One region of the Kosakonia sp. SMBL-WEM22 genome, then DNA from elsewhere that is predicted to be linked to it. Evidence: predicted binding sites of a transcription regulator. Region 1 holds the regulator's gene; each other region holds the start of a gene.
What was found. Region 1 encodes LexA, which represses DNA repair genes until DNA is damaged. Its sites were predicted from a motif close to TNCTGTATGTACATACAGNA; they were not measured.
Positions count from the first base shown of each region.

Region 2: the regulator LexA is predicted to act here: its motif matches at 8,980-8,999, upstream of dinB (DNA polymerase IV).
Region 3: the regulator LexA is predicted to act here: its motif matches at 3,324-3,343, upstream of umuD (translesion error-prone DNA polymerase V autoproteolytic subunit).

Region 1 is NZ_CP051488.1:4,693,280-4,703,622, forward strand. It holds gene traF (conjugal transfer protein TraF) at 1-1,306, opposite strand, end outside; gene zur (zinc uptake transcriptional repressor Zur) at 1,587-2,102, shown strand; gene HF650_RS22685 (CsbD family protein) at 2,369-2,578, opposite strand; gene dinF (MATE family efflux transporter DinF) at 2,712-4,046, opposite strand; gene lexA (transcriptional repressor LexA) at 4,127-4,741, opposite strand; gene HF650_RS22700 (diacylglycerol kinase) at 4,850-5,218, opposite strand; gene plsB (glycerol-3-phosphate 1-O-acyltransferase PlsB) at 5,351-7,771, shown strand; gene ubiA (4-hydroxybenzoate octaprenyltransferase) at 8,143-9,015, opposite strand; gene ubiC (chorismate lyase) at 9,028-9,525, opposite strand; gene malM (maltose operon protein MalM) at 9,707-10,343, opposite strand, start outside.
Region 2 is NZ_CP051488.1:1,066,723-1,077,065, forward strand. It holds gene HF650_RS05045 (ABC transporter permease) at 1-822, shown strand, start outside; gene HF650_RS05050 (gamma-glutamyltransferase family protein) at 832-2,433, shown strand; gene HF650_RS05055 (amidohydrolase) at 2,904-3,674, opposite strand; gene fadE (acyl-CoA dehydrogenase FadE) at 3,784-6,231, opposite strand; gene lpcA (D-sedoheptulose 7-phosphate isomerase) at 6,469-7,050, shown strand; gene HF650_RS05070 (class II glutamine amidotransferase) at 7,192-7,959, shown strand; gene dpaA (peptidoglycan meso-diaminopimelic acid protein amidase) at 7,930-8,667, opposite strand; gene dinB (DNA polymerase IV) at 9,018-10,073, shown strand; gene HF650_RS05085 (RNA ligase RtcB family protein) at 10,280-10,343, shown strand, end outside.
Region 3 is NZ_CP051488.1:2,267,068-2,277,410, forward strand. It holds gene ogt (methylated-DNA--[protein]-cysteine S-methyltransferase) at 150-665, opposite strand; gene smrA (DNA endonuclease SmrA) at 1,123-1,686, shown strand; gene umuC (translesion error-prone DNA polymerase V subunit UmuC) at 1,683-2,936, opposite strand; gene umuD (translesion error-prone DNA polymerase V autoproteolytic subunit) at 2,920-3,300, opposite strand; gene HF650_RS10790 (AI-2E family transporter) at 3,533-4,603, shown strand; gene mdtJ (multidrug/spermidine efflux SMR transporter subunit MdtJ) at 5,000-5,356, shown strand; gene mdtI (multidrug/spermidine efflux SMR transporter subunit MdtI) at 5,343-5,672, shown strand; gene HF650_RS10805 (bifunctional diguanylate cyclase/phosphodiesterase) at 5,770-7,932, shown strand; gene HF650_RS10810 (serine protease) at 7,937-8,767, opposite strand; gene asr (acid resistance repetitive basic protein Asr) at 9,048-9,443, opposite strand; gene HF650_RS10820 (carboxypeptidase M32) at 9,607-10,343, opposite strand, start outside.

The DNA of each region.
Region 1 (10,343 bases):
GGCTAAGCTGCGCACCGGCACCCCAGGTTTCATCTTCGCCAACCAGCCCCATCAAGTCGAGGTGAACGCGGTTGAATGGCGAGAAGCCAACACCGGCGGTGAAGACATCTTTGTCGTCGCCTTTCACATCAGCGCGGTAACCGGCACGCACGGCCAGCCAGTTAAGCGGACGTACTTCAGCGCCCACGCCGACATACTGCGAATTCTTCTCGCTCTTAAAGCCTTTGGTCTCGGTTAAATCACCATCGGCGCTCAGGGTGACCAGATCGTTATGCCAGGCGGCACCAGCGGTGACGATCGGGCTAATCTGGTAGGTATCTTTGTAGTTACGCACTTCGCCCGTTCTGCCGTTGCGGATAATGGCATCCTGGGTGTCGATATTACGCGAGATGAGGTTCTGGCCGGTTAAGCCGAGCGTCACGTTTTCATTCAGGTCGGCGGCCAGGCCAACGTCAACGTTGAAGCCGGTGTCATCGCGGCGGTAGCGGCTGCTGTTCCAGTCACTGCTGTCGTAGTCATAAATCGACGCCGTGTAGTTGTAGACCCACACTTTTTGCAGCTTCGGCGTTACGCCAACGGAGAGCGGAATGCCGCCCGCGTCAAATTGGTGTGCCAGCGCCACGCCAAAGTCGGTAACAATTGCGCCACGGCCGGAAGCGGTGGAGTTCAGGTTACGGGTGATCTCATCGCTGCCGTTTGGTGACAGCGCCGCGCCCAGAGCTTCACGCACCGCAACGGCATCGCTGTTCTGAATGCTGCGCAGGTAATCAATGTCCTGCTGATCGATATTGGAGCTTACGCGCGCGTGAGCATAAGCTTTGGTGACGAAAGCCGCAGAGAGCGCGTCGTTAGGGATGCTAACCGCAATACCAGCTGCCGCTTTCGCCTGCGCGGTTTTTCCACGCAGTTTAACCAGCTCGTCACCCAAATCTTTGGCCGCGTTCTGGAATTGATCGATAGTGCCAGGAAGGTCAGCAATAATTCCTCCAGGCGTCAGATTATCGATCACATCGTTATATTGATCGACTTTGTCATTGATATAGTCAATTTCGTCGCGCAGATTATCCTTATCTGAAATTTGCGCCTGTACGCTTGGCAGGATCACGGTGACGTCATCTTCCGGCTGCCCCTTCGCCAGCAACGCCGGGTTGATCAGCGCTCCACTACCATAATTTGCTGATGCAACGCCCGTTCCGCCCATCGCGTCGTTACGCGCCTCTGCCCATGTATTGGCTGCTCCCGCCTGATTTGCCATAAAAAAGGAGACAGCAACGGCGACCACCGAAAGTTTCGCATTTATTTTCACAGTATGTTCTCGTAGCCAGATGAGTATTTAAGCCTGTTAGTTTGCGCATAAACAGGAAGTTATATTGCTGTGAATAACAGTAGAAAAAGGCACTATCTCTTCCGAACGCTCAATGGCGGCCGGTTCATATTTATTGTGATGGCACACACTATTTATAGAAGAGGAAAATCGTTTCGGGAAGGAAAGTTCCGAAAGTGTCTTTAAAGTTGGCGGTCTCGGCGTTTCAGGCAGGACATGGTAAAGTGTCAGCCTCCATCTTTTCACCAACCCGAGAACGCCTATGGATAAGACCACTTCGCAAGAGATGTTAGTGCAGGCTGAAAAGCTGTGCGCACAGCGCAACGTGCGCCTGACTCCACAGCGTCTGGAAGTTTTGCGTTTACTGAGCCTGCAAAAGAGCGCCATCAGCGCCTATGACCTACTCGACCTGCTGCGCGAAAGCGAACCCCAGGCGAAGCCGCCCACGGTTTATCGCGCGCTCGATTTTCTGCTGGAGCAGGGTTTTGTGCATAAGGTGGAGTCCACCAACAGCTACGTGCTGTGCCATCTCTTCGATCAGCCGACGCACACCTCAGCCATGTTTATTTGCGATCGCTGTGGCGCGGTTAAAGAGGAGCAGGCGGAAGGGGCAGAAGATATTATGCACGCGCTGGCGGCGAAGATGGGCTTTGCCCTGCGCCACAACGTAATTGAAGCGCACGGCTTATGCGCAGCCTGCGTGGAAGTGGAAGCCTGCCGTCATCACGATCATTGCCAGCACGATCACAGCCTGCAGGTGAAGAAAAAACCACGTTAAAATTTCTGTTTCTGTTTCTCTTTTACAAGGTAGAAGGCAATCCCAAAAGATTTCGCGTTTTAGCAAGGCGGCAAATGAGTGAATCATAGGGAGCATACTTAAGTATGTGACTTATGTGAGCGAGTGCAGCCAACGCGAATAAAAGGTGAAATATGAAGGGATTGCAGATAAAACGTGGAAGATAAGGGGTGGTTAGGGAGGTACATCCTTGTACCTATGGGCAGGGTAGCCTGTGAGGGTTAATACACTTGAGGGGGAAGTGTAGGCTACCAGCGGTATTCGTTACGCGTTTCCCAATCCGTAACTTCCTTCTCCGCTTCGTCTTTCGCGTAACCGTAACGCTCCTGGATCTTACCTACCAGCTGGTCACGTTTACCTTCGATAACGGTCATATCGTCATCGGTCAACTTGCCCCATTTCTCTTTAACAGTACCTTTAAACTGTTTCCAGTTACCGCCGACTTCGTCTTTGTTCATAATTGACTCCTTATCGTTCGGTTAAAATGACGTTCTTGCGTGCTGAACGTATTAATCATTGTAGATAAGGATTCGGCGTTCGGTTTTTTATTCGGAATCTTTAACCATTCACTCCTGGCGAAACCGCAGATCGTTATGCACCCTCAGCATTAGCGAACCAGCTGCCGTTGCGCCAGTGATGCCGCCAGATGAGCGCCAGTGTGATACCGCGTAGCGCGAGGAACACCGTAAGAGAGAGCCATAAACCGTGATTGCCAAGCAACGGCACCGTCAGCAGGGTCAGGCCAAAACCGGCAGCGGCAACCGCCATACTGTTACGCATTTCAGCCGCGCGCGTTGCGCCCACAAACATGCCGTCGAGCAAATAGCACCACACTCCCACCAGTGGCAGTACCACCTGCCAGATAAGATAGTGTCCGGCCACCGCCTGCAGTTCAGGAATGGAGGTCAACAGCGCAATAATCATGCTGCCCGCCAGCGCGTAGACAAGAGCAAACGCGAGCGCCACAAACCCTGCCTGACGACAGGCCGCACGCCAGACATGCAGCAGTTGGCTGCCATCGCGCGCGCCGTAAGCCTGCCCGGAGTGGGCCTCAACGGCATAGGCAAAGCCATCCAGCGCATAGGCGGTAAAGGTGAGAAACATCATCAGCACCGCGTTGGCAGCGACCGTTTCGCTGCCAACGCGCGCGCCCAACACGGTGATGGAGCCGAAACAGAGTTGCAGCAGCAGCGAGCGCAGCATGATATCGCGGTTGAGAGCCAACAAACGGCGAACGCCGCCGCGCCATGCGGATGTTAGCATTGAGAGCGAGATAGCCTGCCGGCGTAAGACCTGCCACACCATCAGCAAGCCGATAAAGAAGGTGACGTACTCCGCGATAACCGTGGCGAGTGCGGCGCCCTGCACATTCATATGCAGCCCCATCACCAGCCAGAGGTCGAGGAGGATGTTGAAGAGGTTACCCACCACCAATAATATCACCGGGGCGCGGGCATACTGGACGCCGAGCAGCCAGCCAAGCAGCACCATATTACCCAGCGAGGCTGGTGCACTAAGCCAGCGGATCTCAAGAAAGCGGCGCGCCTGCGCCAGCACCGCCTCGCTGCCGCCGGTAATGTGCAGCGCCAGGTCGATTAGCGGCGAGCGTAACAACGCGATGGCAGCACCCGCGCCGAGCGCCAGCAGCAGAGGCTGCACAAGCGCACGCGTCAGCGCTGAGGGATTTTTCGCACCGAATGCCTGGGCGGTCAGCCCGGTGGTGCTCATACGCAGAAACAGCAGCAGCATAAAGAGGAAGCTGGTTGCCGTTGCACCAATCGCCACGCCGCCGAGGTAGACGGGGCTATCCAGATGACCGATTACTGCCGTATCGACTAAGCCCAGCAGTGGAACGGTAATATTGGATAAAATCATCGGCAGCGCAAGCCGCCACAGAGCTTTGTCGGATGCGGTTAACAGCGCCATAGCGTGAACATCATTACATTAAAGAGGAGAAGCGTGGCGCTGCGGCGCGCAACGTGGCGCCACAGCAAAGAAAAGAGGCTTTACAGCCATTCACCGTTACGGATCACGCCGACCGCCAGCCCTTCAATGGTGAAGTTCTGTTTGCGCAAATCGACCACGATCGGCGAGAAGTCGCTGTTTTCTGCCAGCAGTTCAACGGTGTTGCCATGTTTTTTCAGGCGTTTCACCGTCACTTCATCTTCGATACGGGCAACGATAACCTGACCGTTACGCGCATCCTGCGTTTTATGTACCGCCAGCAGGTCGCCATCCATGATACCGATATCTTTCATCGACATCCCGCTAACGCGCAGCAGGAAGTCAGCATGGGGTTTAAAGAGATTTGGATCGACCTGATAGTGGCTTTCGATATGCTGCTGCGCCAGCAGCGGCTCACCCGCAGCGACGCGACCAATCAGCGGTAGACCGGCATCGTTTTCCTCTTCCAGCAGCAGGCGAAGACCGCGCGATGCGCCAGATACGATTTCGATCACCCCTTTGCGCGCCAGCGCTTTAAGGTGTTCTTCGGCTGCATTTGGGGAACGGAACCCCAATTGCTGTGCGATTTCCGCACGCGTCGGTGGCATACCGGTTTGGGTGATGCGATCGCGAATCAGATCGAACACCTCTTGCTGCCTGGCCGTTAATGCTTTCATCCCGCCCCCTGGGTGTATATACAGTTATGCTGTGAGTATATACAGTCAACGGCGATTTTGAAACCACATTTAAGCAAAAAACCAGAGCGTTATCGAATTATGGAAACGCTATCGAAAATGTGACCAAAGAAGCGAGATCCAGGTAAAGAGCGCCAGTAAAATTGTCATCAGCACCGCTGCCGAGCCCATATCCTTTGCCCGGCCGGAAAGCTCATGGAATTCAGGGCCGATACGGTCCACAACCGCTTCGATAGCGCTATTGAGGATTTCGACAATCATCACCAGCGTGACCGAGCCAATAAGCAGGACGCGAGTAATGACATCTATATCCAAAAATGCAGCAATAATAATAGCCACAACAACAGCTACGCCCTCCTGGCGAAAAGCAGCTTCATTGATCCAGGCTGCGCGTACACCTTTCCACGAATATCCTGCGGCTTTAATGATCCGGATAAAACCGGTGGTATTATTGGCCATGAAAAGAACCTTTTTAACTATTAAGCGTCAATGAGTAGTGGTACACGCAGCGGTACCACAGAAATTATGCGTGCTTTCTGATATTCTTGCGGCGCAATGGCACTATTAATAACCAGAGGCTTTACACCCTTTATGTCCGGCTGGCCACGAATTTACTACAAATTACTGAACTTACCATTAAGCGTGCTGGTAAAAAGTAAATCGATCCCCGCAGAACCTGCACAGGAACTGGGGCTCGACACATCACGACCTATTATGTATGTGCTGCCTTATAACTCAAAGGCAGACTTAATGACCTTGCGCGAGCAGTGCCTGGCGCATGAATTACCCGATCCCCTCGAACCACTGGAGATCGATGGCGCGCTGCTGCCACGCTATGTGTTCATTCACGGCGGCCCGCGCGTATTTACCTATTACACGCCGAAAGAAGAGTCGATAAAACTGTTCCATGACTACCTGGATTTACACCGTAGCCATCCCGATCTGGATGTGCAGATGGTGCCGGTATCAGTGATGTTCGGTCGCTCGCCAGGGCGTGAAAAGGGTGAAATCAATCCGCCGTTGCGCATGCTCAACGGTATTCAGAAATTCTTCGCTGTTTCGTGGCTTGGTCGCGACAGCTTTGTGCGCTTCTCCCCGCCCGTTTCGCTGCGCCGCATGGCGACCGAACACGGTACGGATAAGATCATCGCGCAAAAACTGGCTCGCGTGGCACGTATGCACTTCGCACGCCAGCGTCTGGCCGCTGTTGGCCCACGTCTGCCCGCGCGTCAGGATCTCTTCAATAAGCTCCTGTCGTCGAAAGCGATTGCCCGTGCGGTGGAAGATGAAGCACGCAGCAAAAAGATCTCCCATGATAAGGCGCAGCAAAACGCTATCGCGCTGATGGAAGAGATTGCCGCTAACTTCTCTTACGAGATGATTCGCCTGACTGACCGTATCCTCGGCTTTACGTGGAACCGGCTCTATCAGGGGATCAACGTGCACAACGCCGAGCGCGTTCGTCAGCTGGCGCATGAAGGCCACGAAATTGTCTATGTCCCCTGCCACCGCAGCCACATGGACTACCTGCTGCTCTCCTATGTGCTGTATCACCAGGGTCTGGTGCCGCCGCACATTGCAGCCGGGATCAACCTCAACTTCTGGCCCGCCGGTCCGGTTTTCCGCCGTCTTGGCGCCTTCTTTATTCGCCGTACTTTTAAAGGCAATAAGCTCTACTCGACGGTGTTCCGTGAATATTTAGGCGAGCTCTTCAGCCGCGGTTATTCGGTGGAATATTTCGTTGAGGGCGGCCGCTCGCGCACCGGGCGCCTGCTCGATCCGAAAACAGGCACCCTGTCGATGACCATTCAGGCGATGCTGCGCGGCGGTACGCGCCCCATCACGCTGGTACCAATCTATATCGGCTACGAGCATGTGATGGAGGTCGGTACCTACGCCAAAGAGCTACGCGGCGCGACGAAAGAGAAAGAGAGCCTGCTGCAGATGCTGCGCGGCCTCAGCAAACTGCGTAACCTCGGACAGGGCTATGTGAACTTCGGCGAGCCAATCCCGCTGATGAACTACCTGAACCACCATGTGCCGGAGTGGCGTGAGTCGATCGATCCGATTGAAGCGATCCGTCCGGCATGGCTGACGCCGACGGTTAATAGCATCGCTGCCGATCTGATGGTTCGCATCAACAATGCCGGTGCGGCAAACGCCATGAACCTCTGCTGTACGGCGCTGCTGGCTTCACGCCAGCGCTCGCTGACGCGTGAGCAGCTGACCGAGCAGCTCGACTGCTACCTTGAGCTGATGCGCAATGTGCCCTACTCCCCGGACTCTACCGCGCCATCAGCCAGCGCCGCTGAGCTTATCGCTCACGCGCTGCAGATGAACAAATTTGAGGTCGAGAAGGACACCATCGGCGATATCATCATCCTGCCGCGCGAGCAGGCGGTGCTGATGACCTATTACCGCAACAACATTGCGCACATGCTGATGCTGCCGTCGCTGATCGCAGCGATAGTGACTCAACATCGCGCCATCTCACGCGGTGAAATTCTGCGTCATGTGGAACTGCTCTACCCGATGCTGAAAGCCGAGCTGTTCCTGCGCTGGGAAAATGCAGAGCTGGCAGAGGTACTGGATAAGCTGATTCAGGAGCTGGTGCGCCAGGGGCTGATTACTCTGAAAGAGGAGCTTCTCAGTATTAATCCGGCGCATTCACGCACCCTGCAGCTGCTGGCCGCAGGCGCGCGCGAGACGCTGCAGCGTTATGCCATCACCTTCTGGCTGCTGAGTGCCAATCCGGCGATGAACCGCAGTACGCTGGAGAAAGAGAGCCGTACGCTGGCGCAGCGCCTGTCGGTGCTGCACGGTATTAATGCACCGGAGTTCTTCGATAAAGCGGTCTTCAGCACGCTGGTGCTGACGCTGCGCGACGAGGGGTATATCAGCGATACCGGAGACGCCGATCCGTCACGCACGCTTGGCGTCTACCAGATGCTGGCAGAACTGATGACGTCGGATGTGCGTTTAACGATTGAGAGCGCGACGCAAGCGGAGTGATGGAAGTGCCGGATGCCGCATGAACGCTTATCCGGCCTACAGGGTAATGCTGAACTGTATGGTCACTGCCGGATGGCGCGTAAACGCTTATCCGGCCTACAGGGTAATGCTGAACTGTATGCTCACTGCCGGATGGCGCGTAAACGCTTATCCGGCCTACAGGATAATGCTGAACTGTATGCTCACTGCCGGATGGCGCGTAAGCGCTTATCCGGCCTACAGGAGAATGCTGAACTGTATGCTCACTGCCGGATGGCGCGTAAGCGCTTATCCGGCCTACGCTGTTTCGGCGCTGCTGTTTTTGTAGGCCGGATAAGGCGCAGCCGCCATCCGGCAACTTAGCGCATGAGTCACGCCCCCGGCCCCCCGCGCTATACGTGCAGATAACTCACCGCCAGCCCCAGAAACAGCACCAGGCCAACGTAGTTATTGTTCAGGAAGGCTTTAAAACAGGCATCGCGTTCGCGGTCTGCAATCAGCACCTGCTGATAAACAAACAGCGCCCCGGCGATCAGTACGGTGGCGTAATAGATCCACCCCAGCCCGTTCAGCCAGCCAACTGCCGCCATCATCGCCATCACCATTATCTGCAAAATGCCGATAATCAGCTTGTCATGGCGTCCAAAGAGGATCGCCGTCGACTTAATGCCAATCTTCACATCATCGTCGCGATCGACCATCGCGTATTCGGTGTCATAGGCTACCGCCCACAGAATATTGGCGAAGAACATAATCCAGCAGCTCAGCGGCACAGATTCACTGACAGCGGCAAATGCCATCGGTATCGACCAGCCAAACGCCGCGCCCAGCACCACCTGCGGCAGATGCGTATAGCGCTTCATAAAGGGGTAGATCCACGCCAGACCCAGCGCCGCGACCGAGAGCAGGATCGTCATCAGATTGAGGGTAAGCACCAGCGCAAAGGCCAGCAGCACGAGGATGATAAACAGCCCGCGCGCCTCATTTTCCGTCACCGCGCCGCTCGGCAAAGGCCGATTTGCAGTACGCTTTACGTGCCCATCAAACTTACGATCGGCGTAATCATTCACCACACAGCCCGCCGCGCGCATCAGCCAGACGCCGGCGACAAACACTAACAAAATCCACAGCGGCGGTACGCCAGGCGTTGCCACCCACAGCGCCCACAGCGTCGGCCACAGCAGTAACAGCGCACCAATCGGTTTGTCCGTACGCATTAGCCGATGAAAGGCCAACAGTTTAGTTGGCGTGAGACTCCACTCCATTTTCAATTCCTCTTAGTACAGCGGTGACGCGGGCAGAAACAGTTCGGTCAACATCAGCGGTTTACCGCCGAGACGCAGGCGGGAGCGCCGCCCCCATAACTGCTCGTGGCGTCCAATATCAATAAAGTCACGCGTAAGTGTAGAAGAGGTGAAAAGATATCGCCCCAGCGGCGTGTTGCCCAGCTTTTGCAGCGCCAGTTCCGGCCCGCTCAGGGTTGACTCGGGCACCACGGTGCGACCGGCAAGCCAGGGCTCTCCGTCGGCGCAGAGCAGGATTTCCCGCAGCCAGTAACGAGCTTCATCGGGTAGGTGATCGCGCTCTTCGGCAATCTCGTCAGACGTGACAAACCCCTCGCGGATCAGCGTAACCGTAACCTTTTTGCCCTGTTGTTCAAAACGTTTGGTCATCGAATCTTCCAGCAACAGCCACTCAAGCAGTTGCGGTTCCAGCGCGGGGATGGCGTCCAGGTAGCGAAGCGCACGCAATTGCGTAAGCGCAGGATGTGACATGCCTTACTCTCCGGTACATAACATGGCAGTAGTGTATCGCAGAACCGATTGGCGAGTGGCGGGAAACTTTATTCGCTTTTCATCTGTGCAACAGTTGCGCAACAACGCGACCGCGCGGAGGAAAAAAAGGTGCGTCTGGCGACGCACCAGTTACTGCAAGTATCAACAACGTGGGGAGAGTTTACCCCTTGCCTTTTACACTGCTGATAAAAGTGGCACGGGCAGTTTTCGACCCGAGACGCTCTGCTTCATTCAATAATTTCAGGGCTTTATCGATATCGCCCTTCGCAGCCGCCTCTTTGATTGCCCGGTTAAAGTAGCTCTCGGTATCGTTGAGCATCGGCTCGCTTTTCGCGGCAGGTGCTGGCGCAGGAGCAGGCGCAGCAACCGGTGCTGGTGCTGGCTGCGTGTTATAGACAGGCGCGGCGGTGTTGCCGACCGTCACCGCACTCGGCGCCGAGGAGCCAAACAGCGGGCCGACCAGGATGCTGGATGCGGAAGAGGTGCTGGCTTTCAGCGCCAGTGTGCCGCTGGAGGCATGACGGGCAATTGGATCCGGAATATCCGGCACCGCGTTACCGTTTCCTTTGGCGAAGGCTTTAGCGGGGTCAACCATTTGTGTGGTCTGACGCAGATCTTTTTCCGTGGTGAAGACTAATAAGTAGAGCTTTTGCTGACCCAGCGCAGGCGTCAGTTTCATGGTGCCTTCCAGGCGGTTATCGGACATCACGCCCGGCTCCTGGTAGGCAAAAAAGCTGGAGGGGAAAAAGGCTGCTGGCGACAGATTCTGATCCAACACCAGCACGTTCGGCGCGAAG
Region 2 (10,343 bases), 1.4 Mb from region 1:
CGGGTGCTGAAGAAATTTCTCGCCAATAAAAGCGCGGTGCTTGGCGCGGTGATTGTTGGCATCTTTGTGCTTATCGCGCTGCTGGCACCGTGGATCGCACCGTTTGATCCGGTCAAAGCTGACTTTATGGCGGTGCGTAAAGCCCCCTCGGTGCTCTACTGGTTCGGCACCGATGAGCTGGGGCGCGACATTCTCTCGCGCATGGTGTGGGGGGCGCGCACCTCGCTGCTGGCGGGCTGCATCTCGGTGGTGATCGCCGTGGTGATTGGCGTGCCGCTCGGCCTGCTGGCCGGGTATTTTCAGGGGATGTGGGATGGGGTGATTTCGCGCGTTATTGAAGCGCTGCTCGCCTGCCCGTTTCTGATTATGGCGATTGCTCTCGGCGCGTTTCTCGGCCCAAGCCTGACCAACGCGATGATCGCCATCGGCCTTTCGGCGATGCCGATCTTTGCCCGCCTGACGCGCGGCCAGGTGATCGCCATTCGCAATGAAGAGTATATCGACGGCGCGCGGGCCATCGGCCTGCCGGACCGCTGGATCATCGTGCGCTATGTGCTGCCCAACGTGATGTCGCCGATTCTGGTGCAGGCCACGCTCGCTATCGCCTCGGCGATCATTACCGAAGCGAGCCTCTCGTTTCTCGGCCTCGGGCAGCAGCCACCTTACCCCTCCTGGGGGGCAATGCTTAACACGGCGAAAGGGTTCCTTGAGCAGGCGCCGTGGATGTCGATTTTTCCTGGTGTGGCGATCTTCCTCACCGTGCAGGGATTCAATTTACTCGGTGACGGGCTGCGCGATGCGCTCGATCCGCGCCACGACTAAGGAGTTTGCATGACTAAAGCGATTGATTTTAGCGTCGGTTACGCCTCACGCCGCGCGCCGATGATTGGCCAAAACGCGGTGGCAACCTCGCAGCCGCTGGCGGCGCAGGCCGGAATGCGTATGTTGCAGCAGGGCGGTAACGCGGTGGATGCAGCGATTGCCGCGGCAATGGCGCTAACGGTGGTCGAGCCGACCGGTTGCGGCATCGGCAGTGATGCCTTTGCCATTGTCTGGGATGGCAAAGAGCTGCATGGGCTGAACGCCTCTGGCCGCTCGCCCGCCAGCTGGCATGCGGATCTCTTTGCCGGTCTCGATGCGGTACCAGAGATTGGCTGGGATGCAGTGACGGTGCCGGGCGCGGTCTCTGGCTGGGTGGCGCTGGCAGAGCGCTTCGGCACGCTGCCGCTCACTACGCTGGCGCAACCGGCGATTGAGTATGCCCGCAACGGTTTTCCCGTCTCGCCGCTGATTGGCCATCTCTGGCAGCGCGGCTATGACAAGCTGAAAGATCAGCCGGGCTTCAGCGAATGTTTTGCGCCTGAAGGGCGTGCGCCGAAAATCGGCGAGATTTTCCGTAACCCGGCGCAGGCCCGCACGCTGGAGCTGATCGCCGAGACCAACGGTGAAGCCTTCTATCGCGGCGAGCTGGCGCAGAAGATCGCCGCCTTTGCACAGCAGCACGGCGCGCACCTGAGCAAAGCGGATCTGGCGAATCATGAAGCCAACTGGGTCTCGCTGCTGTCGCGCGACTTTGCCGGTGGCTCGGTGCAGGAGCTGCCGCCGAACGGGCAGGGGATTGCGACGCTGATTGCCCTCGGCATTCTCGAGCAGTGCGATATTGGCCGCTACGACCCTGATTCGGTGCAGTCGCTGCATCTGTCGATTGAGGCGATGAAGCTGGCGCTGGCGGATCTCGATCGCTATATCGCCGATGAAGATCACCTCGAGTTTGCCGCTGACCTGCTGCTCAGCGACAGCTACCTGAAAACCCGCGCGGCGCTGATCGATCCTGATAAAGCCTCCGACTTTGTCTACGGTTCGCCGACGCAGAGCGGCACGGTCTATCTCTCAACGGCGGACGCAAACGGCATGATGGTGTCGTTTATTCAGTCCAACTTTATGGGCTTTGGCTCGGGCGTGGTGGTGCCGGAGACCGGAATCAGCCTGCAAAACCGCGGCTGCGGCTTTGTGCTCGATCCGAAACACCCGAATGCGCTGGCGGGCAGCAAGCGTCCGTTCCACACCATTATTCCCGGCTTTGCGATGGGGGCAGACGGCAAGCCGTTGATGTCCTTTGGCGTGATGGGCGGGCCGATGCAGGCGCAGGGGCATATGCAGATGGCGCTGCGCATTATGCAGCACGGGCAGAACCCGCAGGCGGCGATTGACGCCCCGCGCTGGCGCGTGGTGCGCGGGCGGGAGGTGATTGTCGAGTCGACCCTCTCGCACAATGTGATCGCTGCCCTGCGCGATCGCGGGCATCAGATTACCGTTGAGGACCCGCAGGCGGGGTACAACTTTGGCGGCGCGCAGGTGATTTACCGCATGCCGGAGGGGCAGTATGTTGCCGCCACCGAGAGCCGCAAGGATGGGCAGGCATTGGTGAGTTAAGGGCGCTTCGTTCCCGTAGGCCGGATAAGCGTACGCGCCATCCGGCATTTTATCAGCGGTAACATTGCCGGATGGCGGCTGCGCCTTATCCGGCCTACGCGGTTCCAGCAGCGACTGTTTTTCATTGGGCGTCCATCTTACAGCGGTGGTGTTGACCCCCGCTGAAATCGGCGAACCGAAGCGTGAATGACAAGGTCTGGACGCCATGGATGGCGGACAGAGGCGAACCGAGACAGGATGTCGAGTCGAGCCGGCCGCAGTCAGGCACGCGTGAGGTGAGCGTAGTGCGCAGCACCGATTTCCTCGCGGGGCCGCGGGGATTGACAAGGGGGGAGCGGTCCCCCCTTGTCCCGTTCACCGCATAAGAGGTCAATGAAACCCCACCACGTATGGTGAACGGAACCCTTCCACCAATGCCACATGTCAGGCTCATTGCCGGATGGCGCGTAAACGCTTATCCGGCCTACGAATTATTCCAGAGTAAAGGGATCGGCGTCCTGCCAGGCGGGGAACTGGGTGCGGTACTCTTTCAGCGCGGTGAGTGACATCTCGGCGTCGATGCGCGTTGCCAGGTGCGCGTCGGCGCTGGCGACGATCTCCCCTTGCGGGCTAATCACCCGGCTGTCGCCGCGGTAGTGGTGACCATTCCCGTCGCTGCCGACGCGGTTACAGCCTGCCACCCAGGCCTGGTTCTCAATCGCGCGGGCCAGCAGCAGCGACTGCCAGTGCAGGGAGCGCGGCGCAGGCCAGTTGGCAACATAGAGCAGCAGATCGTACTCATCGCGGTTGCGCGACCAGACCGGAAAGCGCAGGTCGTAGCAGACCAGCGGCATAATGCGCCAGCCGCGCCACTCGAATATCACGCGCGTCTCGCCCGGCTGATAGTGGTGGTGCTCATCCGCCATGCGGAAAAGATGGCGCTTATCGTAAAAATGCACCTCGCCCTGCGGCTCGACCAGCAAGAAGCGGTTAACCGCGCCGCGATCCGTTTGCAGCGCCGCGCTGCCTGCGATCAGCGCGTTAGTCTGCCGCGCTTTATCACGCATCCAGCTCACCACCTCCTCCTGCGATAATGACCGCGTGGCGGCTTCCATCGCAAAGCCGGTGGTGAACATCTCCGGCAGGACAATCACATCGCGCCCGCTAATCCCTTCCAGTTGCACATCAAAATGGCGCAGGTTCGCCGGGCCATCCATCCACGCCAGCGGTTGTTGTAACAGCGTAATTTTTAAACCAGGCACAATCGTGACTCCCCTTCAGACAGCATCGGCACACTGTAGCACGCCAAAAAACGAAAAAAACCCGCAGGGTTGCGGGTTTTGTCGAAGGAGGAGGGGAGCCGTCAGGCGCTTAGGCGGCTTCGGGCTTGCGCAGCTTTTCCGGCGTGTGGATCACCGGTTGTGTCGCCAGCGCATCCGGTTCAAAGTCGTCAACGTTGATGGTACGCAGACGGCTCGCTTCCGCTTTAATCAGCAGCGCCGCTTCATCCTGGTTAATCAGCCCGCTCGCCAGCGCCTGGTTAGCCAGATCGTCCAGACGGGTAAACGGCAGGTTTTTACCCAGCGATTTACAGATGCGCTGATGGATCGGGTCGGCGGCCATGACATCAACCAGCGCCTCTTCCAGCAGCCCAACCGGGTTGTGCTCGCTCGGGGTCAGGTATTGACCGCGACCAATGCGCGAACGGGTAGCGTTTGGTGTTTGCAGGATCTTCGCCACTTTATGATCGAGCCTGTCGGACGGCGCACGGTAGTGGCGACCGGTCGGGAAGATGATAAAGCTCAGCATGCCCGCCACAAGACGGTTCGGGAAGTTCTCCAGCAGGTCGACCATCGCTTGCTCAGCCTGGTAGAGCGCATCCTGCACGCCCCAGTGCACCAGCGGCAGATCCGCTTCCTGGCGACCTTCGTCGTCGTAGCGCTTCAGCACCGCTGAGGCGAGGAACAGCTGGCTTAACACATCACCCAGACGGGCGGAGATGCGTTCGCGGCGTTTCAGGCTACCGCCGAGCACCGCCATTGAGATATCCGACAGCAGCGCCAGGTTGGCACTCAGGCGGTTCAGGTGCTGGTAGTAACGCTTAGTGGCATCTCCGGTCGGCGAGGCGCTGGTTAAACCGCGCGTCAGGCCGAGCCACAGGCTGCGCATCTCATTACTGCCGACATGGCCGATATGTTTAAACAGCAGCTTATCGAACGCATCAACGTCGTTGTTCTGCGCGGCGGCCATCTCTTCCAGCACATAGGGATGGCAGCGAATCGCCCCCTGACCGAAGATCATCATCGTACGGGTGAGGATGTTCGCGCCCTCAACGGTAATGGCGATCGGCGCGCCCTGGTAAGCACGGGCGAGGAAGTTACCTTCGCCGAGCATAATGCCTTTACCGCCGGCAATATCCATCGCATCAATGATTGCCTGCTGACCACGGTGCGTACAGTGATATTTCACAATCGCTGACAGCACCGCCGGTTTTTCGCCGAGCATAATGCCGTAGGTGATCAGCGACGCCGCAGCGTCCATCACATAGGCGTTACCGGCAATACGCGCCAACGGCTCTTCGATACCTTCCATCTTGCCAATCGCCACTTTGAACTGACGGCGAATGTGGGCGTAAGCACCAATACCCAGCGCGACCGATTTCACGCCGCCCGTTGAGTTGGAGGGCAGGGTGATGCCGCGACCGACGGAGAGACACTCCACCAGCATACGCCAGCCCTGACCGGCCATTTTCGGGCCGCCGATGATGTAATCAATCGGTACGAAGATATCTTTCCCGCGCGTCGGGCCGTTCTGGAACGGAACGTTCAGCGGGAAGTGACGACGACCAATCTCCACGCCTGGCGTCGAGGTCGGGATCAGCGCACAGGTAATGCCCAGCTCTTCCGCGCCGCCCAGCAGTTTGTCCGGGTCGGAGAGTTTAAACGCCAGGCCAAGTACGGTAGCAATCGGGGCCAGCGTAATGTAACGCTTGTTCCAGGTGAGACGCATGCCGAGCACCTGCTCGCCCTGCCACTCGCCCATGCAGACCACGCCGGTATCCGGAATAGCGCCCGCATCGGAACCCGCTTCCGGGCTGGTCAGCGCAAAGCAGGGGATCTCCTGCCCACACGCCAGGCGCGGCAGGTAGTGATCTTTCTGCGCCTGCGTGCCGTAGTGTTGCAGCAGCTCGCCCGGGCCTAAGGAGTTAGGCACGCCGACGGTGATCGACAGGATGCCGGAGACGCCGGAGAGTTTTTGCAGCACGCGGGATTGCGCATAAGCAGAGAACTCCAGTCCGCCGTACTCTTTTTTGATGATCATCGCGAAGAAGCGGTGCTCTTTAAGATAGGCCCACAGCTCCGGCGGCAGATCGGCCATCTCATGGGTGATCTGGAAGTCGTTTGCCATGCGGCACGCCTCTTCAACCGGGCCGTCGAGGAAGGCCTGCTCTTCAGCGGTCAGGCGCGGCTGCGGGTAGTTGTGCAGCTTTTTCCAGTCCGGGTTACCGCGAAACAGATCGCCTTCCCACCAGGTGGTGCCTGCGTCGATGGCCTCTTTCTCCGTGCGCGACATCGGCGGCATCACTTTGCGGAAACCGCGGAACACCGGCGCGGAGATAAAAGATTTACGCATCGGCGTGAAGTTGAGCGGCAGGAGGATAAGCGCCACCGGCACCAGCATCCAGAGAGACCAGATGCCCGCCAGCCCAAGGGCTGCGGTCCATGCCAGCAGGATCACGCTGCTGAGCAGCAGATTGACGCGGTGATAGAAGAGCACACCGAGCAGAACGAGCGTTGCGACAATACTCAAAATCATCATAACGAAAAGCTCCCTTCTTGTAGGAGGTCTGACCACTTGTGATGTATTGTTTGTAGTGGATGTCATTTCTTTTAGCAATGTGTTTACAAAATAATTACAACCTGGTTCACATTGTTGAGGCCATTTAGCGCACGGAAAATGAAAACGGCGGTGGGAGGGGTGGCTTTAGCTTCTCGGCTGAAGGGCTATCCGGTACACTGCGCAATGTTATTTACATTTATGCTGAAGGATATCCTCATGTACCAGGATCTTATTCGTAACGAACTGAACGAAGCGGCGGAAACGCTGGCGAACTTCTTGAAAGATGAAGCCAATATTCACGCTATTCAGCGCGCGGCGGTGCTGCTGGCCGACAGCTTTAAAGCCGGTGGCAAAGTGCTGTCCTGCGGTAACGGCGGCTCGCACTGCGATGCGATGCACTTTGCGGAGGAGTTAACCGGGCGCTACCGTGAGAACCGTCCTGGCTACCCGGCGATCGCCATTTCTGATGTCAGCCATATCTCCTGCGTCAGCAACGACTTCGGTTACGACTATGTATTCTCCCGCTATGTGGAAGCCGTTGGCCGCGAAGGCGACGTGCTGCTGGGGATCTCAACCTCCGGTAATTCTGGCAACGTGATCAAAGCGATTGCTGCGGCGCGTGAGAAGGGGATGAAAGTGATCACCCTGACTGGTAAAGATGGCGGCAAAATGGCCGGCACTGCGGATATCGAAATTCGCGTACCGCACTTTGGCTACGCCGATCGCATTCAGGAGATCCATATCAAAGTGATCCATATCCTGATTCAGCTGATCGAAAAAGAGATGGTTAAGGCGTAAAGCAGGCTTTTTCTTTGCCCTGTTCAGCCTGGGCAGCGCTCAACGTTCCTGCGTGACTTCGCAGTTAATCGCGGCGCTGCCCGTGCTTGACGGGCTGCAACAATAACGCCTTCTCAGAGTGAGGCGGTTGTGGAGGTGACTATGTGCGAACTGCTCGGGATGAGCGCTAACGTGCCGACCGATATCTGCTTTAGTTTTACCGGTCTCGTCCAGCGCGGCGGGGGAACCGGGCCGCATAAAGATGGCTGGGGTATCACCTTCTATGAAGGCAAAGGCTGTCGCACCTTCAAAGATCCGCAACCAAGCTACAACTCGCCCGTCGCCAAACTGGTGCAGGAGTACCCGATCAAATCCTGCTCGGTGATTGCCCATATTCGCCAGGCGAACCGCGGCGAAGTGGCACTGGAAAATACCCATCCCTTTACCCGTGAACTCTGGGGCCGCAACTGGACCTACGCCCACAACGGCCAACTGACAGGCTATAAATCGTTGCAGACCGGCAACTTCCGCCCGGTGGGTGAAACGGACAGTGAAAAAGCCTTTTGCTGGATGCTGCACAAGCTGACGCAGCGCTACCCGCGCACGCCGGGCAACATGGAAGCGGTGTTTAAGTATATTGCGACGCTGGCGCTGGAGCTGCGTGAGAAGGGCGTGTTCAATATGCTGCTGTCGGACGGGCGCTATGTGATGGCGTTCTGCTCCACCAACCTCTTCTCCATTACCCGGCGCGCGCCGTTTGGCGTGGCGAAGCTGCTGGATCAGGATGTGGAGATCGATTTTCAGCGCGAGACCACACCCAATGATGTGGTCACGGTGATTGCAACGCAGCCGTTAACGGCGAACGAAACCTGGCACAAGATTATGCCAGGCGAGTGGGCCTTATTTTGCCTCGGTGAGCGTATAGTTTGACGCCAGCTGCGGCTGCACGGAGGTGGTCAGCGGCTTGCTGACCACGTAGCGTCCATCCACCACGGCGACAATCGGCGGCTGGTGGGTGGCGGCGAAGTAGTCATACCCCGGCTTCAACTGCTTCCAGAAATCCGCATAAGTCGAATATTTGTGACGCTGCATATTTGCATCGGTCATGCGGAACGGATAGATATTCACCTGCACGCTCGGCTGGCCGAAAATCAGCGCCGCGGTGACAAACTGGAAGATCTCATCAATGCCGGTATCCGTCATGGCATAGCAGCCGATGGAGACGCAGGCACCGTGAATCATCAGGTATTTGCCTTCATAACCGTGGGCGCGGTCGAAAGTGTTCGGAAAGCCGATATTGATCGCTTTGTAGAAACGGCTGTCCGGCTTCAGCTGGCTGCGCTGTACCGAATAGAACCCCTCCGGGCTTTTAAAATCGCCCTGACGGCGTTTCGGCCCAAGGCCGCCGGAGTAGTTGCAGATTCTGTAGCTGTCGAGCAGCTGATACTGTTCGCCCATCTTGACGTAGAGATCAAGGGTGCGCTCTTCTTTGAAGATCTGGATATAGACCGGCGACCCCATCAACTGCTGTTTAAACTCTTTGCTTACCGGCTTAGTGGCACTGTTGCTGCCAACCAGGCCAGCAAAGGAGACGCACGGGATCAGAAGCATCGCAATGAACAATGCGATTTTGCGCATACAACGTGTTTCCTTGATAAAACGGATACGACTTTGCCAGAACGGCAAAAGATGCCCAGAATTCGGACAATTCTGTTTTGAGCGCTCACCTTAGCACTCCGACATTTTTTCGCAAGCCCCGAATAGCGGTGATTCCGCGCCCGTCGATCCTGTTGATTCTCTTTTCGCCATCGAGCAAAAAGTGTTCTGTTTTGCCTTTCAACCACCTGCGCGATTTGGCGACGACTATTATGAAAGTAAAAGGCGAGAATTAAACAGCCGATTGCCCTCTTTTCGGCGGTTTCTCGGCTGGCTTCTCATTTCACTGGAGCGTGCTGTATACTTGTCCAGTGTTCTGTGAGGGTGTACGCATGCGCAAAATCATACATGTCGATATGGACTGCTTTTTCGCGGCGGTAGAGATGCGCGACAACCCGGCCCTGCGCGACATTCCGATTGCCATTGGCGGCAGCCGCGTGCAGCGAGGCGTCATCAGCACCGCCAACTACCCGGCACGCAAATATGGCGTGCGCAGCGCGATGCCGACCGGGATGGCGCTAAAACTCTGCCCGCATCTCACGCTGTTACCCGGCCGTTTCGACGCCTATAAAGAAGCCTCCCGCCAGATCCGCGACATCTTCTCGCGCTACACCTCACTGATTGAACCCCTGTCGCTGGATGAAGCCTATCTTGATGTTACCGACAGCCCGCACTGCCACGGCTCTGCAACGCTGATGGCGCAGGAGATCCGCCAGACCATCTTTAAAGAGACGCAGCTTACCGCCTCGGCGGGCATCGCGCCGGTGAAGTTCCTCGCCAAAATCGCCTCCGATCTCAACAAGCCCGACGGGCAATATGTGATTACTCCGGCGGAGGTGCCAGCTTTTCTGCGCACGCTGCCACTGAGCAAAATCCCCGGCGTCGGCAAAGTTTCGGCGGCCAAGCTGGAGACCCTTGGGCTGCGCACCTGTGAAGATGTGCAGAAGAGCGATCTCGCCATGCTGCTTAAGCGGTTTGGCAAGTTTGGCCGCGTATTATGGGAGCGCAGCCAGGGGATTGATGAGCGGGAGATCAGCAGCGAGCGGCTGCGAAAATCGGTCGGCGTCGAGCGCACGCTGGTGGAGGATATTCATCAGTGGGAGGAGTGCGAGGCGATTATCGAGCGGCTCTACCCGGAGCTCGAGCGGCGGCTTTCGGTGGTGAAACCGGATCTGCGCATCGCCCGCCAGGGGGTGAAACTGAAGTTCAACGACTTCCAGCTCACCACTCAGGAGCATGTCTGGCCCTGCCTGAATAAAGAGGATCTGCTCGCCACCGCGCGCCAGGCCTGGGATGAGCGACGCGGCGGGCGCGGCGTCCGTCTTGTTGGTCTACATGTCACACTGCTCGACCCGCAGCTTGAGCGCCAGCTGGTACTCGGGCTGTAACCCTACCAGAATTTGCGCTGGTAATTTCCCGCCCGCTTCTCTATCATCCCCGGCGTTTATTCATTCCCTGTTAACTGCAAAGGAGGTTCACCATGACACACCATGCCCTGATTTCTCTTTGCAGACCTCTCCAGGCTTAATTCTTTAAAACTTGCCCCTGGTTTCGTCTGCCAATTCCTTTTATTTCTCTACATATGGATTGGTATATGGGCAATTCTGTTTGTCATATCTCAGACGCGATCTCTTATATTGCGTCGGAAAACCTGTGGA
Region 3 (10,343 bases), 2.4 Mb from region 1:
AAGCCTGGCAAAACGTCAATTCACCATAAATGAAACAGTGGAACGAAACGGTAAAGGCTTACTTTGACTCATGTTATTGAATTTCCACTGGTTCACTAAGGCTTTAGCGAGCGAAGTGCATGAAATGCATACCAAACCGACCTGTTTTCTCACAATAGTAAGTAACGCTCATGGCGCAGCAGCCACTCTTTACGCGCAACCCCACCCGCATAGCCGGTGAGCATGCCGTTACTGCCGATTACGCGGTGGCAGGGCACAACAATACTGATGGGATTGGCTCCGTTAGCAGCCCCCACGGCACGCGCCGCGCCCGTGCGACCAAGAATTGTCGCCAGTTGACCATAATGCATCACTTGACCGCAGGGAATGGTGCGCAGCATCTGCCACACTTCGCGTTGAAAAGGGGTACCGCCGGTTGCGGTTGGCAGGGTATCAATCACCGCCAGATCGCCGTCGAAATAGTCCTGCAATTTTTGGCTCAGCCCGCCTGGGTTGTGTGAAGCCACGCGCTGATACCCTTCGCGGCGATAGTGAATATTAAGCAGTTCAACCATCCGGGCATCGTGTTCCTCCCACTCTACGGCGCGCAGCTGAAACTGCTCATCGCAGATGACCCACAGCGGGCCAAGCGGGGTGGCGATTTTATCTTCAAGTAGGGTGAGCATCGGGCATCCTTATCGCTACACAGCGGCGATAATTTAGCAAACAAAAAAGTGCCTCACCATACCCTGAAAGGGTGGTAGTGATGGTTATCAATAAAGAAATAACACTTAAGAGGTAGTTGACACAGAAAATATAAGGTTAATAACGTTTATTAATTAAAAAAATAGAGCCTGCCGACATCCGTCAGGCTCCAGAGTACACACAAACTGAGCATCCGATCTTTATTTTTTGCGCGCCATCCTTGCGCCTTCCTTATATATATAGCGGTCACGATAATTATTGCCAGTTTTAATCAGTGATTAATTTCACGTTTATTTAACGGACATTAAGGGCATAACAGGGCATGTCTTTATACCCTTTTTATAAGTTCTTGTGCGTACGCGTAATTCGCGTGCGGCATTGAGAAGCGGCCCAGCGCCAGCTATAGTGTTTCAGCAGATATTGCTGGAGGACTGCCCCATGAACCCGGATGAAAAATCGCTGTTTCTTGACGCCATGGAGGATGTCCAACCCCTGAAGCGCAGTGCCGATGTGCACTGGCACCCGAGTCATAAATCCCGACCCTTGCAGCGCATTGACACCCTGCAACTCGATAATTTTCTCACCACCGGTTTTCTTGACCCGGTTGCGCTCGATACGCCGCTAGAGTTTCGCCGTGAAGGGCTGCAAATCGGCGTGCTCGATAAACTGCGGCTGGGCAAATATACCCAGCAGGCGAGCCTAAACCTGCTGCGTCAGCCCGTCGAGCAGTGCCGGCAGATGCTGTTTAGCTTTATGCATCAGTGCCGCCAGGATGGGCTGCGCAATGTATTGATCATTCACGGAAAAGGGCGCGACGAGACCTCACACGCCAATATTATCCGCAGCTACCTGGCGCGCTGGCTGCCGGAGTTTGAGGATGTACAGGCGTTCTGCCCGGCATTGCCGCACCACGGCGGCAGCGGCGCGTGCTATGTCGCCCTGCGCAAATCCGAACAGGCAAAGCAGGAGAACTGGGAGCGGCACGCTAAGCGCAGCCGCTAGCCGACAAGCGGCACATCCGCTAAGCGTGTGGTCCAGGCGGGGGAGAGCAGGGAGCGCTTCATCTTCCAGCCTGGCGTAACGCCCTGGCCGGCAAACCATAGTTTATTTCCCTTTTTATTAAGCATGTCTAAAACATTCATTAGCGATTCGCTATTTTCTCGCGGAGAAAAATCATCGAATAAATTAAGCTGCGCGACGCCTTTACTAAAAAAGTCCCCCAGCATAACGCCTGCTTTTTGATATCTCGGCCCTTGCTTCCAGATAATATCCAGGCTACGCGTTGCCGCTGCAATAATATCGCGGGTGTCGTGTGTTGGCGTCAGTAAACGAATGCCTGCGCTGTTGCTGTAATAAGGTTCCTCATCATCGTGGGGGCTACTCTTAATAAACGCACCGACATAGCGGCAATATTGATGATCCGCGCGCAGCTTCTCAGCGGCGCGCGCCGCCCAGGTGCAGATCCCTTCGCGCACCGATGCGTAGTCGCTGACGCGCTCGCCAAAGGAGCGTGAGCTGATGATCTCATGCTTCGCCGGTGCGAACTCGGCAAATCCAAGGCAGGGTTCGCCGCGCAGTTCACGTACCGTTCGCTCCAGCACCACGCTGAAGTTTTTACGGATAAACCACAAATCGCTCTGCGCCAGCTTGAGCACGGTATCAATCCCCATCGCCTCCAGCCGCTTGCTCAGGCGGCGGCCGATTCCCCACACTTCACCTACCGGCAGGGCAGCCATTAGCTTTAATTGCTGTGCCTGGCGCGAGAGATCCACCACGCCGCCCGACGCCTCCGGCCACTTTTTCGCGGCGTTATTGGCTAGCTTGGCCAGCGTTTTCGTCGGCGCAATGCCGACGCCGACGGTAAGCATGGTGCGCTGATAAATGGCATTACGCAGGGTGCGCCCAAATTCTCGCAGCTGCGGAATGCCGGTCAAATCCACAAACGCTTCATCGATGCTGTAGGTATCCACCGCCGGACAGAGCTCCTCCAGCAGTGTCATCACCCGATGGCTCATATCGCCATACAGTGCGTAGTTACTGCTGAACACCGCCACGCCGTGACGCTCCATAAGCGCCTTCTGCTTGAAGTAGGGGTCAGCCATCGTGATGCCAAGCGCTTTAGCTTCAGCCGAACGGGAGATGACGCAGCCATCGTTATTGGATAACACCACCACCGGCTTACCGGTTAAATCGGGCCGGAAGACGGTCTCGCAACTGGTATAGAACGAATTAACATCAACGAGCGCGTACATGATGGCGAGGCGGCAAAGTGATCACGGTGGTTACGACGCCAACTATATGCGCGCCTTCCTCTTCTTCGATCCTGATCGCCGGATAGGCGGGGTTATCCGCCACCAGCTGCGGGTAAGGGCGCAGCCGTAGCCGCTTTACCATAAAACCGCTTAGCAGGCGGGCGACAACAATATCGCCATCGCCCGGTTGCAGGCTGGTATCAACCAGTAACAGAGAACCTGGCAGGATCGCGGCTTCGCACATAGCGTCACTGGAAGCCCGCATCACATAGGTGGCCGACGGGTGGGCGATCAGGCTACTCACCAGGTCGATCGCATCTTCAATGTAGTCCGTAGCCGGACTGGGAAAAGCGCTGGTAGTCATAATGGGTGTCGATCTTTTATTATTACTGTATATAAATACAGTATCGTTGTTCGCACGAAAGGATCAACCCCCTGGAGGCAGGATCGTTGAAAGATCCTGATGATATTGGCAATTTTTTGCACAATCATTTTCAGCGTTTGCGCCGCGGACTGCATGCTTTAACGGTTAATGCTTTTGCAATCAAAGGGTAAGCCACTACACTTAGAGGGAATCTTTCCATTGGACGGTCCGCATGACAACGCTCAAGAGCAACAACTTCTTTTTTACCATTTTGTTATTACTGGTCAGCGTGGCGTTTTTCACCCTGATCCAGCCTTACTACTCCGCCATTATCTGGGCGGTGATCCTGGCGTTGATCTTCTATCCGCTGCGTACAAAGCTCACCGGGCTGCTGCGCGGGCGAAACGGTATCGCCTCGCTGATCACCGTGCTGCTGATCTGTATCCTCGTCTTTATTCCGATGATGATCGTGCTCTCGTCGCTGGCGGTTGAGATCAACGCGCTCTATCAGCGTCTGCAAACTAACGCGACGGATCTGCCGCAGCTGTTAAGTAACGGCATTGCGCACCTGCCGGAGTGGGCGAAACACGCGCTGCGTGAAAACAATTTCGATTCGGTTGAGGCCATTCGCGAAAAACTCTCCGGGGCGGCGCTTAGCGTCGGGCGCTATCTGGCGGGCAGCGCGGTGATTATCGGTAAGGGTACGCTGGGGTTAACCATCAGCTTCTCACTGATGGTCTATCTGCTCTTTTTCCTGCTGAAAGATGGCGCCGCGCTGGTGAAGAAAATCTACGAGGTGATGCCGTTATCGGCCAAAATCAAACGCCGCCTGTTCCTGAAATTTGCCGGTGTGGCGCGCGCGACGGTAAAAGGGACGCTGGTGGTAGCGATTGCGCAGGGGGCGCTGGGCGGGATTGGCTTCTGGTTCGCCGGGCTGAACGGCAGTCTGCTGTGGGGCGCGCTGATGGCGTTCCTGTCGCTGATCCCGGCGGTCGGTACCGCACTTATCTGGATCCCGGCGGTGATCTTCCTCTACTCCACGGGCGAGCTGCTCACCGCCACGCTACTGACCCTCTACTTTGTGATTGTGGTCGGGCTGGCGGACAACCTGTTGCGCCCGCTGCTGGTGGGGAAAGATACCCGCATGCCGGACTATCTGATCCTGCTGACCACCCTTGGCGGCCTGCAATTCTTTGGCATCAACGGCTTCGTGCTTGGGCCACTGATCGCAGGGCTGTTTATCTCCTCATGGAACTTACTGGCAGAAGCACGTGCGAATGCGCTTAATACGCCGCCAGAATAAAACGGACTACGCTGCCGGAAATAAACCGGCAGCGTTCGTTTACTCTTCGTTTAATTAATTTGCTGAGCGGTAAAGAATTGCAAATACTTTGAGTAAAATCTTAGCTTGTGCTAAATATAAAGCATGTACAACAACTGAGGACAATTTTTAACCGCCACGAAGAGAAGCAACGCGCGGTAAATTGTAAAAATATGGACATTCGGTTCAGTCGTCTTGCCCCCTGTTTTTCACTTCCTGTCTCCTTCTGCTGCCCGCCTGTGGGCGAACAATACTGGTGCACCGCGCTGTAGTTTTCTCCTGCCCGATTCGGCGCTCTGTGCGCAACTGTTAATTATTTTACGGTTTTCCGCCATGCGGTAAATCGCAAGGATCTCTATTCTCAAGCAGGAGAAAAATATGTTTTACTGGATTTTATTAGCGCTGGCGATTCTCTCGGAAATAACCGGTACGCTATCGATGAAATGGGCAAGTATTAATAATAGCCACAGCGGCTTTATTTTAATGCTGGTGATGATTACCTGTTCCTATATTTTCCTGGCGTTTGCAGTGAAAAAAATTGCCCTCGGCGTGGCCTACGCATTATGGGAAGGTGTCGGTATTGCCATTATTACGCTATTTAGCGTGCTGCTGTTTGATGAACCCCTCTCACCGTTGAAAGCGGCGGGTCTGGTAGCGCTGGCGCTCGGTATTGTGCTGATTAAGTCCGGCACGCGTAAAGCCCCACGTCAGGAGCAGGGTCATGTTACTGCTTGAGTGGGTGCACGCATTATGGCTGGCGATGGCCATTATTCTGGAAATTGTCGCCAATATCTTTTTAAAACTTTCTGACGGCTTTCGTCGCAAACTCTATGGCTGCGGATCGCTAGTGGCGGTGCTGGCTGCCTTCAGCGCCTTGTCGCAGGCGGTAAAGGGGATCGATCTCTCCGTCGCCTACGCCCTGTGGGGCGGGTTTGGTATCGTGGCGACGCTTGCCGCCGGCTGGATCCTCTTCGGACAGCGCCTTAATGGCAAAGGCTGGCTCGGCCTGGCGCTGCTGCTTATCGGCATGATGCTGATAAAACTCTCCTGATGTGATGTTGCCCGCGTTTGCGGGCAACGAAATTTGTGGGCTGTATTACGCTTAGAGGACAATAACAAACGTTACGGGACACCAGTAAGGGTCGTCGATGCTCAATCCGCTAAGCTGGCGCAATATCCCCACAGCAAGAACGCTTTTTGTGATGATTTTTCTGGCAGGGGTGGGCTTAATCATCTCCGTCGTTGCGCTCCTTTATCTCTCACTCCACCTGATTAGCAGTAAAGCGAATGAAATTGATGAGCACCGCGCGGCGCTTGCCGTGCAGGGAGCGATCCAGACCTCTGTTAACAGAATGCGATCCCTCGGTCTCGATAACGCAGTGTGGGATGAAGCGGTGCGCGTGGTCTACCGCACGCCGATGGATACTGGCTGGCTCTACAACACCTGGGGGGCGGGCTTTAAGGTCGATAATCTCTATGACGGCACCTTTGTGCTGGATGAGCACTTTGCGGTGGTATGGGGCGCCTTTCGCAGCCAGCCCTTCTCCGAACGCAATCTCGCCTTTTTTGGCGACGGGCTGGCGGCGCTTATTCGCAACCATGCCGCAGACCTGCAGCAGGGCAAGGACATTTTTGCTGGCATCACCCGTACGCAGCGGGGGGTCGCGTTTGTCAGCATTGGCTTGATCCGCCCGGTGTCGGGGCGGCTTGAGAAACAGGGCAGTGCGCGGCGTTATTTAGTGATGACCCGTCATCTTGATGATGAACTGCTTAGCGAACTTGGCACGACCTTTCAGATCCAGAACCTGCGGCTGACGTCGCAAAACACGCAGGCAAGCAGCATCCCTTTATACGGATCCGCCGACGAATTTCTCGGTTATATGATCTGGAAGCCGCACTTTCCGGGCGCTGAAGCGGCAGACGCGGCGGCAAGCGATATCCGCCAGATCGCCCTGCTTGGCTCCGGCCTTATCCTGCTGTTTATCGGGCTCAGCAGCGCCGGGCTCTACAAACTGGCAAAAGGGGAAAAACTGGCGCGCAGCATTGCGCTAACCGACTGGCTCAGCCGTCTGCCCAACCGGCGCGCGCTGATTGAGCAGCTAGATCAGTGGAGCGAATGGGGTAACAACGAACTGATTAGCGTGGTGTTTATCGATCTTGATGGTTTTAAAGATGTGAACGATATCTATGGTCACGATGTGGGTGACCGGTTGATTGTCACCATCGCGCAGACATTGCAGGAAAAAGTACCGACCGACGGCATGCTGGCGCGCATGGGTGGGGATGAGTTCGCCATGACCCTGAGCGGGCCGTGGTCAGTTGAAAAAGCCACCGACTTTGCGCAAACGGTGCTCGACTACTTCTGCGCACCGGTGCGCATTGGCAAACGTACGCTGCATATTAGCGCCAGCATCGGCATTGCCAGCGGAACGCTGGTGGCGTGTTCAAGCTCCGAGCTGTTTCGCCGCGCCGATATCGCTATGTACCATTCGAAAATGTGCGGTAAAGCGCGGATGACGCACTATGACGCCGCGCTCAACAGCGCCCGCGAGCGGCAGCTGATGATTGAAAACGATATCCGCAACGGGCTGGAGCGCGAGGAGTTTGACGTCTGGTATCAACCCATTATCGATGCCAGCAGTGGCGCGATGAGCGGCGTTGAAGCGCTGGCGCGCTGGCCGCGTCGCCCGGAGGGTGAGCTTAAACCGGACGAGTTTATCCCCATCGCTGAAACCAGCGGCCTGATTTACGCGCTGGGGCAGTTTGTTCTGCGCCGCGCCTGTCGCGATCTCTATCCGCAAACCGGACTGAAACTGTCGGTCAACATCTCTCCGGCGCAGTTTCGTGATCCGGAATTTGAAGACAAAGTGGCGCATGTGCTGGAGAGCTGCCGCTTTCCGGCGCAGCGCCTGCAACTGGAGGTCACGGAGACTTACGTGCTGGAGAACCCGGAGCGCGCGCAAGCGGCAATCGCCAACTTAAAAGCGCTGGGCACCGCGGTCGCGCTCGACGATTTCGGCACTGGCTACTCCAGCATCGGCTATCTGCGGCGATTTAATTTCGACACCATCAAGATTGATAAATCGCTGGCAGGGCTGGTGGATAGCGATGAGCAGGCTTCGATATTAGTGAGCGGTACAATCCGCATTGCCAGCGCGCTGGGGATGCAGGTTGTGGCGGAAGGGGTGGAAAACGAAAGGCAAATGGGGCTGCTGCGTGATGCGGGCTGCGATCAATTGCAGGGGTTCTACTTTAGCGCGCCGATGCCGCTGGAGAGGCTGTTACAGCAGCATCGCCAGCGGCAGGAGTGAGTCATCACTGCACCGTGTCGCTGGCCAGTGCGTCCAGCTTGTCACGAAAACCGGTTACCGCAATGGCACGGTTGTCGGCGCGCCAGCGATCTTTTGCCGCCGGGGCTGAACTTTGCACGGCGATCAACTGCCAGCCATCATCGGTTTTTAACATCAGCGGCGAACCGCTATCGCCCGGCAGCGTATCGCACTGATGCGACAGCACGCTGCTCTGCGCCCAACCTGTCACGACGCAATCCTGGTGGCTGAAAAGATTGTCCAGATGATCTTGCGGATAACCCGCCTGCGTCACTTTACGATTGGCGGCCTTCAGCGCGGCGGTAAGCGCCTCTTTATCACCGCTAAACAGCGGTAGGGGCGTAATGCCAGAGGGCGGATAGCGTAAAACGATCAGCCCAAAATCCCATGAGGCGGCCGAGGAGGGGACAATCCACCCTTCGCCGTCCGCCTTCAGGCGTCGGCCCAGTGAGGCATCAACGCGCCCTTCGATACCGTGGATCTCATAGCGCCAAATCCCTTTTTGCGACACAAACCGCAGCGCTATTGCCTTATCGATTTTGCCGCGCGGCGGCGTCAGCAGGCAGTGCCCGGCGGTTAAGGCGAGATGCGGAGAGATAAGTGTGGCGGTACAGAGATTGCCGCTGGCGGTCTCCAACTGACCTATCGCATCCCACGGTGCGGTGGTCGGCGACGCGACGCGGACACGATCGTCATGCCCAAAAAAGAGGGTTTTTATATCCCTGGCGCTAACCGCGGCCTCATCGCCATCATCAGCATGTCCAACAGCGGAAAACAAAAGCAGCGGTCCCAGCAACAGCACAACGGTTCTTCGCATAGTACTCTCAGGTGGGGAAATTATGATTATTAAGGTCGAGCCATGAGTAATAAATATAGACGGGACGCATAGAAAGCGGGAGTAAAATCAGCGTGCTACATCAATAAAGATAGAAACGGAGGGCAATAAGCGCGCACAGAATTAACATCATCAGGATAACTTCAAAACGATAACGTCGCAGCATGCTCAGGCCTCCAGAGAAAAGCGGCGCTTCACCCGAAGGGCTCAGCGCCGCGTTTTAGCACGGCGCTCGGGGGAGCGCCGGTTACAGACACGTGGCTTATGCAGCCGGCTGTGCAGCCGGTTTAGCAGCAGCGTGTTTTACATGTTTGTGATGTTTTTTAGCAGCCTGAGCTTTCTGCTCTACAGCCGGTTTAGCGGCGGCTTTTTTATGGTGCTTTTTAGCAGCCTGGGCTTTCTGCTCTGCAGCCGGTTTAGCGGCGGCTTTTTTGTGGTGTTTTTTAGCAGCCTGGGCTTTCTGCTCAGCGGCTTTTTTGTGTTTCTTGTGGTGAACTTTCTTCGCCGGAGCCGCTTTGGTGTCAGCAGCAGCCGGAGCAGCAGTAGTGGTGGTCGGCGCAGCAGCCGGCGCCTGAGAGGTGGCAGCGGTGTCAGCAGCGAAAGCAGCAGAAGACAGACCCATTGCAGCGGCAACAACCAGAGCTAATACTTTTTTCATTCCGATATCCTCGAATTGGTTTCTTCATTCAACCCCACTGCGGGGCCGTTGAAAGAACTATATCCCTGTAAGCAAAGCCTTTCCGTGAGTGATTGGTATCGGCGTGTAACGGAATGTACAACGAGGGTAAAGTGCGCCGGAGAGTGGCTCCGGCGCGACAGGTTCAGAGGTAACGGCGGGTAAGGTGCTGGCGGAAATAGTCCGCGTTCAGCGGCTCGCCGGTGGCGTTGGCAATCAGCTGTGCGGTGCTAAAGCGGCTGCCGTGCTGCCAGATGTTCTGGCGCAGCCACTCAAACAATGCGCTGAAATCGCCGGCGGCGATGGCGTCATCAAGACCCGGCAGCGCGCGGCGCGCGGCGTGGAACAGCTGCGCGGCATACATCGCGCCCAGAGTATAAGAGGGGAAATAGCCAAAGCCGCCGTCAGTCCAGTGAATATCCTGCATACAGCCGTTGCGGTAGTTGCCTTCCGTCGAAAGCCCAAGCCAGGCCTGCATTTTCTCATTCCACAGCCCCGGGATATCGTCGACCTCAATCTCACCGTCGATCAGCGCCCGCTCGATCTCATAGCGCAAAATAACGTGCGCCGGATAACTTACTTCGTCGGCGTCAACGCGAATATAACCCGGCTTCACACGCTGGTTCCAGGCGATAAAATTGCGCTCTTCAAAGGCAGGCTGCATACCAAAACGCTCGATAATCGCGGGCTGCAGGCGACGCAGGAAGGCTTCGCTGCGCCCGAGCTGCATCTCAAAGAAGAGGCTCTGTGATTCGTGAATCGCCGTGGAGCGCGCCAGCGCAATCGGCTGGCCCGGCCAGCTGCGTGGCAGGTTCTGCTCATAGCGGGCATGTCCCGTCTCATGCACCACGCCGAACAGAGCACTCAGCAACTCATTTTCAT